2 regions of the Amycolatopsis sp. lyj-109 genome follow, and region 1 is predicted to be linked to the other one. Evidence: riboswitches for the same ligand, from Rfam matches in the RefSeq annotation. Region 1 holds a riboswitch; the other holds the start of a gene.

The links. A riboswitch is a leader RNA that binds a small molecule or an ion and turns the genes downstream of it on or off. The one in region 1 is predicted to bind thiamine pyrophosphate.
Region 2: it holds a riboswitch for thiamine pyrophosphate, as region 1 does, so the genes downstream of both, ACLJQF_RS07705 (thiamine ABC transporter substrate binding subunit) here and thiO (glycine oxidase ThiO) in region 1, are expected to answer to the same signal.

Annotation. Positions count from the first base shown of each region.
Region 1 is NZ_JAJPWR010000015.1:196,280-200,679, forward strand. It holds gene ACLJQF_RS30930 (ion transporter) at 1-12, shown strand, start outside; gene ACLJQF_RS30935 (MarR family winged helix-turn-helix transcriptional regulator) at 9-437, opposite strand; gene ACLJQF_RS30940 (thiazole synthase) at 532-1,290, opposite strand; gene thiS (sulfur carrier protein ThiS) at 1,292-1,492, opposite strand; gene thiO (glycine oxidase ThiO) at 1,492-2,565, opposite strand; TPP riboswitch at 2,559-2,664, opposite strand; gene thiE (thiamine phosphate synthase) at 2,696-3,355, shown strand; gene ACLJQF_RS30960 (hypothetical protein) at 3,374-4,111, opposite strand; gene ACLJQF_RS30965 (threonine/serine dehydratase) at 4,259-4,400, shown strand, end outside.
Region 2 is NZ_JAJPWR010000003.1:69,962-74,361, reverse strand. It holds gene ACLJQF_RS07725 (ArsR family transcriptional regulator) at 10-600, shown strand; gene ACLJQF_RS07720 (hypothetical protein) at 597-1,064, shown strand; gene ACLJQF_RS07715 (hypothetical protein) at 1,067-1,402, shown strand; gene ACLJQF_RS07710 (4a-hydroxytetrahydrobiopterin dehydratase) at 1,771-2,055, opposite strand; TPP riboswitch at 2,088-2,194, shown strand; gene ACLJQF_RS07705 (thiamine ABC transporter substrate binding subunit) at 2,217-3,266, shown strand; gene ACLJQF_RS07700 (ABC transporter permease) at 3,350-4,400, shown strand, end outside.

The sequences.
Region 1 (4,400 bases):
AAAGCGGCTTAGTCGTCCGCGATCAGGGCCTCGAGCGCCGGCAGCGCCGCCAGCAGCGCGTCCCGGTGGTCGGGCGAGAGCCGGTCGAGCCGCCGGTTGAGCTCCTGCACCCGGGTCGACCGGACGCCGGACACGAGCCGCTCGCCCTCTTCGGTCGCCTTCGCCAGCCACGCCCGCCGATCGACCGGGTCGGACTCGCGGCTGACGTAGCCAGCCTCGACCAGGGACGCGATGATCCGCGACATGGTCGCCGCGGCCACGCCCTCCTTGGCCGCGAGGTCGCCGAGGCGGAGCTGACCCGCGTGCACCAGCGTCGCCAGCGCCGAGATGGCGCCGTGGCCCGGCCCCGGCACGCCCGCCTGCCGCAGTGACCGGGACAGCCTGCCCACGGCGAGGTACAACCTGCCCGAGACGTCCTGGACCGATGTGCTCGTCACGGCTGGCTCCTTCTGCCCTGCCCCGCCGCGGGTGCGCCGGAAATGCCGTCCACCTTACGGGTTCGCGGTTACGGTCGGTGTTACCAACCCTGGTTCACCGGGGTGGGCTCGACGCCTTCGCCCAGAAGCGCTGCGGCACCCGCCCGGCCTCGCGGGCCAGGCGTCCGGCAACGACGGCCGAACGCATCGCCGCGGCCATCCGCTCGGGATCGGCCGCCCGGGTGACGGCGGTGGACAGCAGCACGGCGGCACAGCCGAGCTCCATCGCCAGCGTCGCGTCCGAGGCCGTGCCGATTCCGGCGTCCAGGATCACCGGGACGCCCGCCCGCGACACGATCAGCTCGATGTTGTGCGGATTCCGGATGCCGAGGCCGGTGCCGATCGGCGCGCCCAGCGGCATCACCGCGGCGCAGCCGGCCTCCTCCAGGCGCAGCGCGAGCACCGGGTCGTCGTTCGTGTAGGCGAACACGGTGAACCCGTCGGCGGCCAGCCGCTCGGCAGCGTCGAGGGTCTCGAACGGGTCCGGCAGCAGCGTCCGGTCGTCGGCGTGCACCTCGAGCTTGATCAGGTCGGTTCCCAGCGCCTCGCGCGCGAGCTGCGCGGTGAGCACGGCTTCGGCCGCCGTCCGGCAGCCCGCCGTGTTCGGCAGCAGCTCGATGCCGAGCCGGTTGAGGAGTTCGAGGACACCGGAGCCGCCCTCGGCGTCGGCGCGGCGCATGGCGACCGTGGTCAGCTCGGTGCCGGACGCCACCAGAGCGCGTTCCAGGACGGCGAGGTTGGCCGCGCCGCCGGTGCCGATGATCAGCCGGGACGTCAGCTTGCAGGTGCCGATGACCAGCGGTTCCTCGTCCATTTCAGCCTCCTTGGACCGCGGTGAGCACGTCGACGCCCGCCCCCTTGGGCACGGCGGTGGCAGCCCAGTCGGCCCGGCGGACGACCACGCCGTCGACCGCGACGGCGATGCCGGGCCGCTGCCCGCCGGTGGCGTCGAGGACGTCGGCGACGGTCGCGCCGTCCGGGAACGCCGTCCACTCGCCGTTGAGCTTGATCTCCATCACACGTGCTCCTTCTGGTGCAGGCGGGCGGGGGACGCGGCCGCGGTGTCCTCGGGCGGCTCGTCCCCCTCGAGCCAGGCGACCACGGCGTCCGCGGTCACCGGGGCCATCAGCAGGCCGTTGCGGTGGTGCCCGGTCGCGGCAAAAACCCTGCCGTCCAAGGCGCCGAGGTACGGCAGCGCGTCCCGGCTGCCGGCCCGCAGGCCGGCGGCGATCTCGGTCAGCTCGTACTCGGTGATCGCGGGGAAGACGCGCTCGGCGCCGTCGAGCAGCTCGCGCACGCCGCGGGCGGTGACGGCCTGGTCGAAACCGGCCTCGTACTGGGTGGCGCCGAGGACGAGCTCCTGGTCGCCGCGCGGGACGAGGTAGATCGGCCGGCCTTCGACGAGGGCCCGGACGGTGTGCGTGGGCGGCGGCAGGCAGCCGCGGCGGGGCCTGAGCCGCAGGATTTCGCCCTTGAGCGGGCGGACGGCGTCGGCGAGCAGCGGGTGCAGCCGCCCGGTCCAGGCGCCCGCGGCGAGCACGACGGCTTCGGCGTCCGGGAGTTCCTCGACGCGTTCGCGGACGAACCGGACGCCTTGCCCGGTGCAGGCCGCGTACAGCGCGTCGAGCAGTTTCCGGTTGTCCACGGCCAGGTCACCGGGCACGCGCAGTCCACTTCGGACGGATCCGACGCCGGGTTCGAGCCGCTTGACCTCCCGGCCGGTGAGCCGCTCGGCCGCGCGGCCGAGCTCGTGCAGGTGGCCGGCCAGGATGTCCAGGTGGCCGGCGTCGGCGCTGTCGAAGGCGACGACGAGCGTCCCGTGCCCGGCCAGCCCGGGGTCGACGCCCTCTTTTTCGAGGTCACGGGCGAAATCCGGCCAGCGTTTCAGCGACGCTTCGCCGAGGCGGAGGACGTCCTCCTCGCCCGGCCAGGCCTCGGTGACGGGAGCGAGCATGCCCCCGGCCAGCCAGGACGCCCCGCCGCGGGCGGGTTCGGGGTCGTACAGGGTGACTTGGTGGTTTTTCGCGGCGGCTCGCCACGCGGCGGACAGGCCGATCACGCCGCCGCCCACCACTGCCAGGTTCGTCATGGAATCACGCTCCCTGCGCCGGCATGACCCGGATCAGGTTCCACGGTCGGAGCGGCAGCTCCCTCTCAGCCCGTGCCTCGGGCTCCCGTGCGGACGACTCCACCCTAACGCGCGCGGTACGGTCCCCGCTATGCCCGCCCTTTCCGGTGACAAGATCCGCGCCCGCCTCGATTCGGCGCGCCTGTACCTCTGCACGGACGCCCGCACGGCGCGCGGTGACTTGGCCGCGTTCGCCGACGCGGCCCTGGCCGGCGGCGTCGACATCATCCAGCTGCGCGACAAGACGGGGGCCCTGGAGGCGGCCGGCGAGATCGCGGCGCTGGAGGTGCTGGCGGAAGCGTGCGCCCGGCACGGCGCGTTGCTGTCGGTGAACGACCGCGCCGACGTGGCGCTGGCGGTCGGCGCGGACGTGCTGCACCTGGGCCAAGACGACATCCCGGTCCCGCTGGCCCGCCGCATCCTGGGCGACGACGTGGTGATCGGCCGCTCGACGCACTCGCTCGACCAGGCCCTCGCGGCGGCCGCGGAGCCCGGGGTGGACTACTTCTGCACGGGCCCGTGCTGGCCGACGCCGACGAAGCCGGGCCGCCCCGCGCCCGGCCTGGACCTGGTGCGCGCGACGGCGGCCTGGACCCCCGACCGCCCGTGGTTCGCGATCGGCGGCATCGACGGGCCGCGGCAGCCTTCGGTGCTGGAGGCGGGGGCGTCCCGGATCGTGGTGGTCCGGGCGATCACCGAGGCCGAAGACCCCGAGGCCGCGGCGCGGGAGCTGCGAGCCCGCCTGCCCTGAGGGGCACCCTCATGGACTTCACGGCGTGGGCGTCGCCGCGGCGCCCTTGCTGGTCGGCGGGGTCGCCGTGGTGGCCGGGGCCGAGGTCGACGGCTGGTCCGTCGTCGTGCTCGGGGTGCTGGTCGCCGGGGTTTCGGACGACGTCGTCGGCGGGGTCGATGTCTCCGTCGTCTCCGTGGGGGACACCTGGGTGTCGTTCGTCGAGGTCGGCGGGGTCGTCGATGGCGTCTTGTCCTCGTGGCCGGACCCGCCCGTGAAGATCTTGCCGATGCTCGAGCCCGTCCCGCCGCCGATCGGGGTGCCCGTGGCCGACTCGAAGCCGACGATCGACAGGATCGCCACCGCGAACGCTGCCACGCTCGTACCGATGATCAACGGCCAGCGCAGCTTCTTCAGCCGCGCGGACAGCCGCGACGGCTCGACCTCCGGCGGTTTCAGCTGGACCGTCGGCTGCTCGGTGATGTCCACGTCCACGGGCGCCTCCGCCGGCCCGCGCCGCCGGATCCCCGACGTCGCCAGCTGACGCGCCCTGAGCGCCGCCTCGCGAGTGCGCTGCAGCGAGCGCAGGTACAGCTCGCTGCCGACCGTCGACACCACGCTCGCGACGCCGGCGCCGGCCACCGTGCCGGCCACACCCAGTGTCGAACCGAGCAGGGCCGCGGTGACCGCCGCCAGCGCCGCCGCCAGGACCTGCGCGATCCGCAGGCCCGACTTCTCTTCCTTCTCTTCCGAAGTCGCTACGTTCTCCTTGGTCATGATCCCGTTCTGGGTAGTCCGTGTTCTCCCCTGTCCAACGTGTAAGGCGCGCGAGTGACTCCCCTCGTTGCCGCAGCGTGAGGAGGACCACTCCGTCTGTCCACAGTAGACACTCCAAACCGAACGTTTTCTTGACATACTCGGCACATGGAACTGGTGACGATCTCTGACATCGAGTCCGCCGCGAAGCGCGTCCAAGATGTCGCCGTGCGCACACCCCTGCTGCTCCAGACCTGGGATCCCCGCAAGACCCTGTGGCTCAAACCCGAAAGTCTGCAGCCGGTCGGCG
Region 2 (4,400 bases), on a different contig from region 1:
CTGCGCCCAATGAAAGCTTCGCCGAGCCTGCTGCCCCTCCTGCGTTCGCGCATGCAGGGTGAGCTGCTCGCGCTGGTCCTGCTGCACCCCGAGCGCGAGTACAACATCACCGAGCTCGCCAAGGCTTTCGGTGTCTCGGCGACGACCGTGCTGCGCGAGGTCGAACGGCTCGTCGTCGGCGGCATCCTCGAAGACCGGCGGGTCGGCCGGAGCCGGCTCGTCAAAGCCCGCACCGATACCCCGCTCTACCGGCCGTTGAGCGAGGTCCTCTCGGTCACCTTCGGGCCGCTGCCGCTGCTCGCCGAGGCCCTGTCCGGGGTGGCGGGCGTGCGCGAGGCCTACATCTACGGGTCCTGGGCCGCGCGCTACAGCGGCGAACCGGGGCCGCCGCCGGGTGACGTCGATGTCCTCGTCGTCGGTTCGCCCGATCCGGACGAGCTCTTCGACCTGGCCGAGGGCGTGTCGCGGCGGCTGGGGCGCGAAGTCAACGTCCACCGAATCTCGCCGTCGGCGTGGGCGTCGAGCAGCTCGGATCCGTTCCTCACCAGCGTGCGTGAGCGTCCGCTGGCTCCGCTGCAGCTCGATCAGGAGACAGAATGACCCGGTGGAACCAGGGCCGCGCCACGATCGACGCGCTCATCGCGCGCGGCTCCCTCGAACCCGTCCCGGCTTCGCGGGAGGCTGCGGAGGCGGAGCTGGGCCGGGCCCGCACGCACGTCGCTTCGGCACTGCAGCTGCTGGACTCGGATCCAGAGGGCGCCTACACGCTGGCGTATGACGCCGCACGGCGTTCGTTGGCGGCCGTCCTGCAGAACCAAGGCCTGCGCGCGACGAGCCGCGGTGGCCACATCGCCGTCTACGAAGCGGTTCTCGCGCAGCTCGATCCGCCGCTCGGGCCGCTTCTGCGGCCCTTCAACCGGATGCGGGTGCGGCGCAACGAAGTCGCTTACCGCTCTTCCGAAGCGCCTTCGGTCACCGCCGAGGACGTGGCGGCCGACGTCGCGAAGGTCGAAGATCTGATCGGGGTCGCCGAGAAGACGATCCCGAGCATGTCCCGGTACTGATCGTGGACGACGCTGCGGCCCGCCCGCTCACGCCGAACGAGCGGACGGCCCTGGACACGCTGCTCGCGGCCGACTTCCCCAGTGCCGCGGAACTGCGGGCGCAGGCCGCCACGGCCCGGGTGATCGGCCGGTGCGGCTGCGGGTGCCCCACGATCGACCTCGCGGTGGACGACGCGATACCGCGCGCGGAGCTGAAGAACTCGGTGGCGGCCGAAGCCGATGTGCCGGACGGCGGGCTCATCGTGTTCGTCGATGACGGCCGGTTGTCGTGTCTGGAGTACTGGTCCACGGCCGACGAGAAGCCGGTCGAATTTCCGCCGCCCGACCGGATTCGTTAGCCGAGCAGGCCCAGCAGGGCGATCACGATCAGCACCACCGCGGGGGCGAGGGTGTTGATCCAGACGCGCTGGGCGGGCGTGAGGGCGGCGGTGCTGTTCATGGCGCTTCCTAGGGCTTAAAACCGATGCTTCCGCAGGAACAGCGCGCTGATCATGCCCCGTGTTAACAGCTGTGATCGAACTCTCAGCCGTCCAGGTGACGGCGGTTGCGGGCGGTGAACCAGAGCACCCCACCGGCCGCCGCCACCATTGCCGCGAACGCTGCCGTGCCGACCACGATTGCCTGAGTCATCTGTGTCTCCCTCCCGAAGGTTCCGGTAACCGAGAGACGTCGAACCCGGTCAAAGGTGCACTCAGCGTAACCGGGATCACACGGAATCGAGCACCGAGTCGATCTGCGCGGCCAGGTCGAAGTCCTTCGCCGTCAGCCCGCCCGCCGAATGGGTGGAGAGCCGGAACGTCAGCGTGCGCCAGCGGATGTCGATGTCCGGGTGGTGGTCGGCGGCTTCGGCGAGCACCGCGACGCGGTCCACCACCTCGATCGCCTGGGGGAAGCTCGCCAGCTCCGCCTCGCGGGAGATGACCGCGCCGGACCGGGTCCAGCCGGTGCGCAGAAGACGATCGGCCTCGGAGTCGCTCAAGATTTCCGTCATGTCTCCATGGTCGTCCGTCCTGGACTACGCTGCACGGTTGCCACGGGAGTCCGGTCAGCCGGGCTGAGAGGCGGGTCACTCCGCGACCGTTCGCACCTGACCGGATCATGCCGGCGACGGGAGGGCCTTCCCTCCGCGTCCGGCGAAGTGCAGGAGGGTAGATGAAACGCAGGGCTGTGCGCGCCGCGACGGCCATCGCCGCCGTCAGCGCCGTCGCCGCTGGGTGCTCGCTGTCGGACGGTGACGGTGGTACGCAGCAGACGCCCACCGTCACCCTCGTGACGCACGATTCCTTCCTCGCGCCGCAGGAGGTGCTCGACGCCTTCCAGAAGCAGTCGGGCATCAAGGTTTCCGTGCTCAAGCAGGGCGACGCCGGATCGCTGACCAACAAGCTCGTGCTGACGAAGGCCAACCCGATCGGCGACGTCGCCTTCGGCGTTGACTCCACCTTCGCCTCACGCGCGCTCAGCGAGGGCGTCTTCGAGCCCTACACCAGCCCCGAGGCCGACCGCGGGCCGCAGCGCTACGCCGTCGACCCCGAGCACCGGCTGTCCGCGGTCGACGTCGGTGACGTCTGCGTCAACGTCGACACGAACTACTTCACCACCAAGGGGATCCCCGCGCCGGAGACCTACGACGACCTGGCCGACCCGAAGTACCAGGACCTGCTGGTCGCCGAGGACCCGGCGACGGCGTCCCCCGGGCTGGCGTTCCTCCTCGGCACCGTCGCCAAGTACGGCGAGGCCGGCTGGAAGGACTACTGGACGAAGCTGAAGGCCAACGGCGTCAAGGTGGTCAGCGGCTGGGAAGAGGCGTACACCAAGCAGTTCTCCGGCTCGTCCGGCAAGGGGCCGCGGCCGATCGTCGTCTCGTACGCGTCGTCGCCGGCCGCCGAGATCGGCGACGACGGGAAGCCGCGCACCAAAGCGCTGCTCGACACCTGCTACCGGCAGGTCGAGTACGCCGGCGTGCTGGCGAACGGCAAGCAGGTCGAGAACGCGCGCAAGGTCGTCGACTTTCTGCTGTCCCAGCAGTTCCAGGCGACGGTCGCGGCCAACATGTACGTCTACCCGGCGCGCCAGGGCGTCGACCTGCCCGCGGGCTGGGCGCAGGTCGCGCCGCTGCCGCAGAAGCCGCAGACGCTGCCCGCGGACCAGGTGCAGGCCGGACGCGAGAAGTGGATCGGCGAATGGCGCACGCTCGTGCAGTGACACCAGTGCCATCCGGGACTCCGCCCCGAAAAGCGACAGCCCCGCCGCGGACGGCCCGCGGGCTCGGCCTGGCACTGCTCGGCCTGGCCCCGATCGGCTTCCTGGTGGTGTTCTTCGCCTGGCCGGTGCTGGCGATCATCAGCCGCGGGTTCGCCGCGGGCGGGCTCGAAGTGGTCCTGAAAGACGCGCGGACCTGGCAGCTGGCCGGGTTCACGGTCGCGAGCGCGGCCGCGTCGACGCTGGTCGCGGTGCTGGCCGGGCTGCCGGTGGCGTTCCTGCTGGCCCGGGTGCGGCTGCCCGGTGTCGGCCTGGCGCGGACGCTGGTGCTGGTGCCGTTCGTGCTGCCGACCGTGGTCGTCGGGCTGGCGTTCCGGGCGCTGTGGCCGGACGGTGGCGTGCTGCCGATCGTGCTGGCCAACGCCTTCTTCAACGTCGCCGTCGTCGCGCGGACCGTCGCCGGGCTGTGGGCGCGGCTGGATTCGCGGACGACCGACGCGGCCCGGGCGCTCGGCGCGTCGCCGTGGCGGGCCTTCCGGTCGGTGACGCTGCCCGCGCTGGCGCCGGCGATCGCGTCCGCCGCGGCCGTCGTGTTCCTGTTCTGCGCCACCAGTTTCGGGGTCGTGCTCATCCTCGGCGGTGCCCGCTACCGGACCCTGGAAACCGAGATCTACCTGCGCACGGTCGACCTCCTCGACCTCTCGGGGGCCGCGGCGCTTTCGCTGATCCAGTTCACGGCCGTGGTCGCCGCGCTGGTGCTCGGCGGGCTGGCGCGGCGGCGCAAGGAGGGGGCCCGGATCGGCTCGGGTCAGGCGCGACGTCCTCGCGGCGGCGAGTGGTGGGTCGTCGGCGCGGCGGGCGTCGTGCTCGCGTTGCTGGTGACGCCGATCGTCGCGCTGCTCGCCGAATCGGTGTCCACTGAGGACGGCTGGAGCCTCGCCGGGTACCGGGCCCTGACCGGCACCGGCGAGAAAGGCGCCCTTCAGGTCTCCGGCTGGGACGCCGCGCTGAACTCGCTCAAGGTGGCCATCGACGCGACGCTGCTCGCGATGGTCGTCGGCGTGCTCGCGTCCGTGGTGCTGGTGGCGCTGCGCCGCTCACCCGCAAAGGCGGCGCGAGGCCTCGGCGAGACGATGG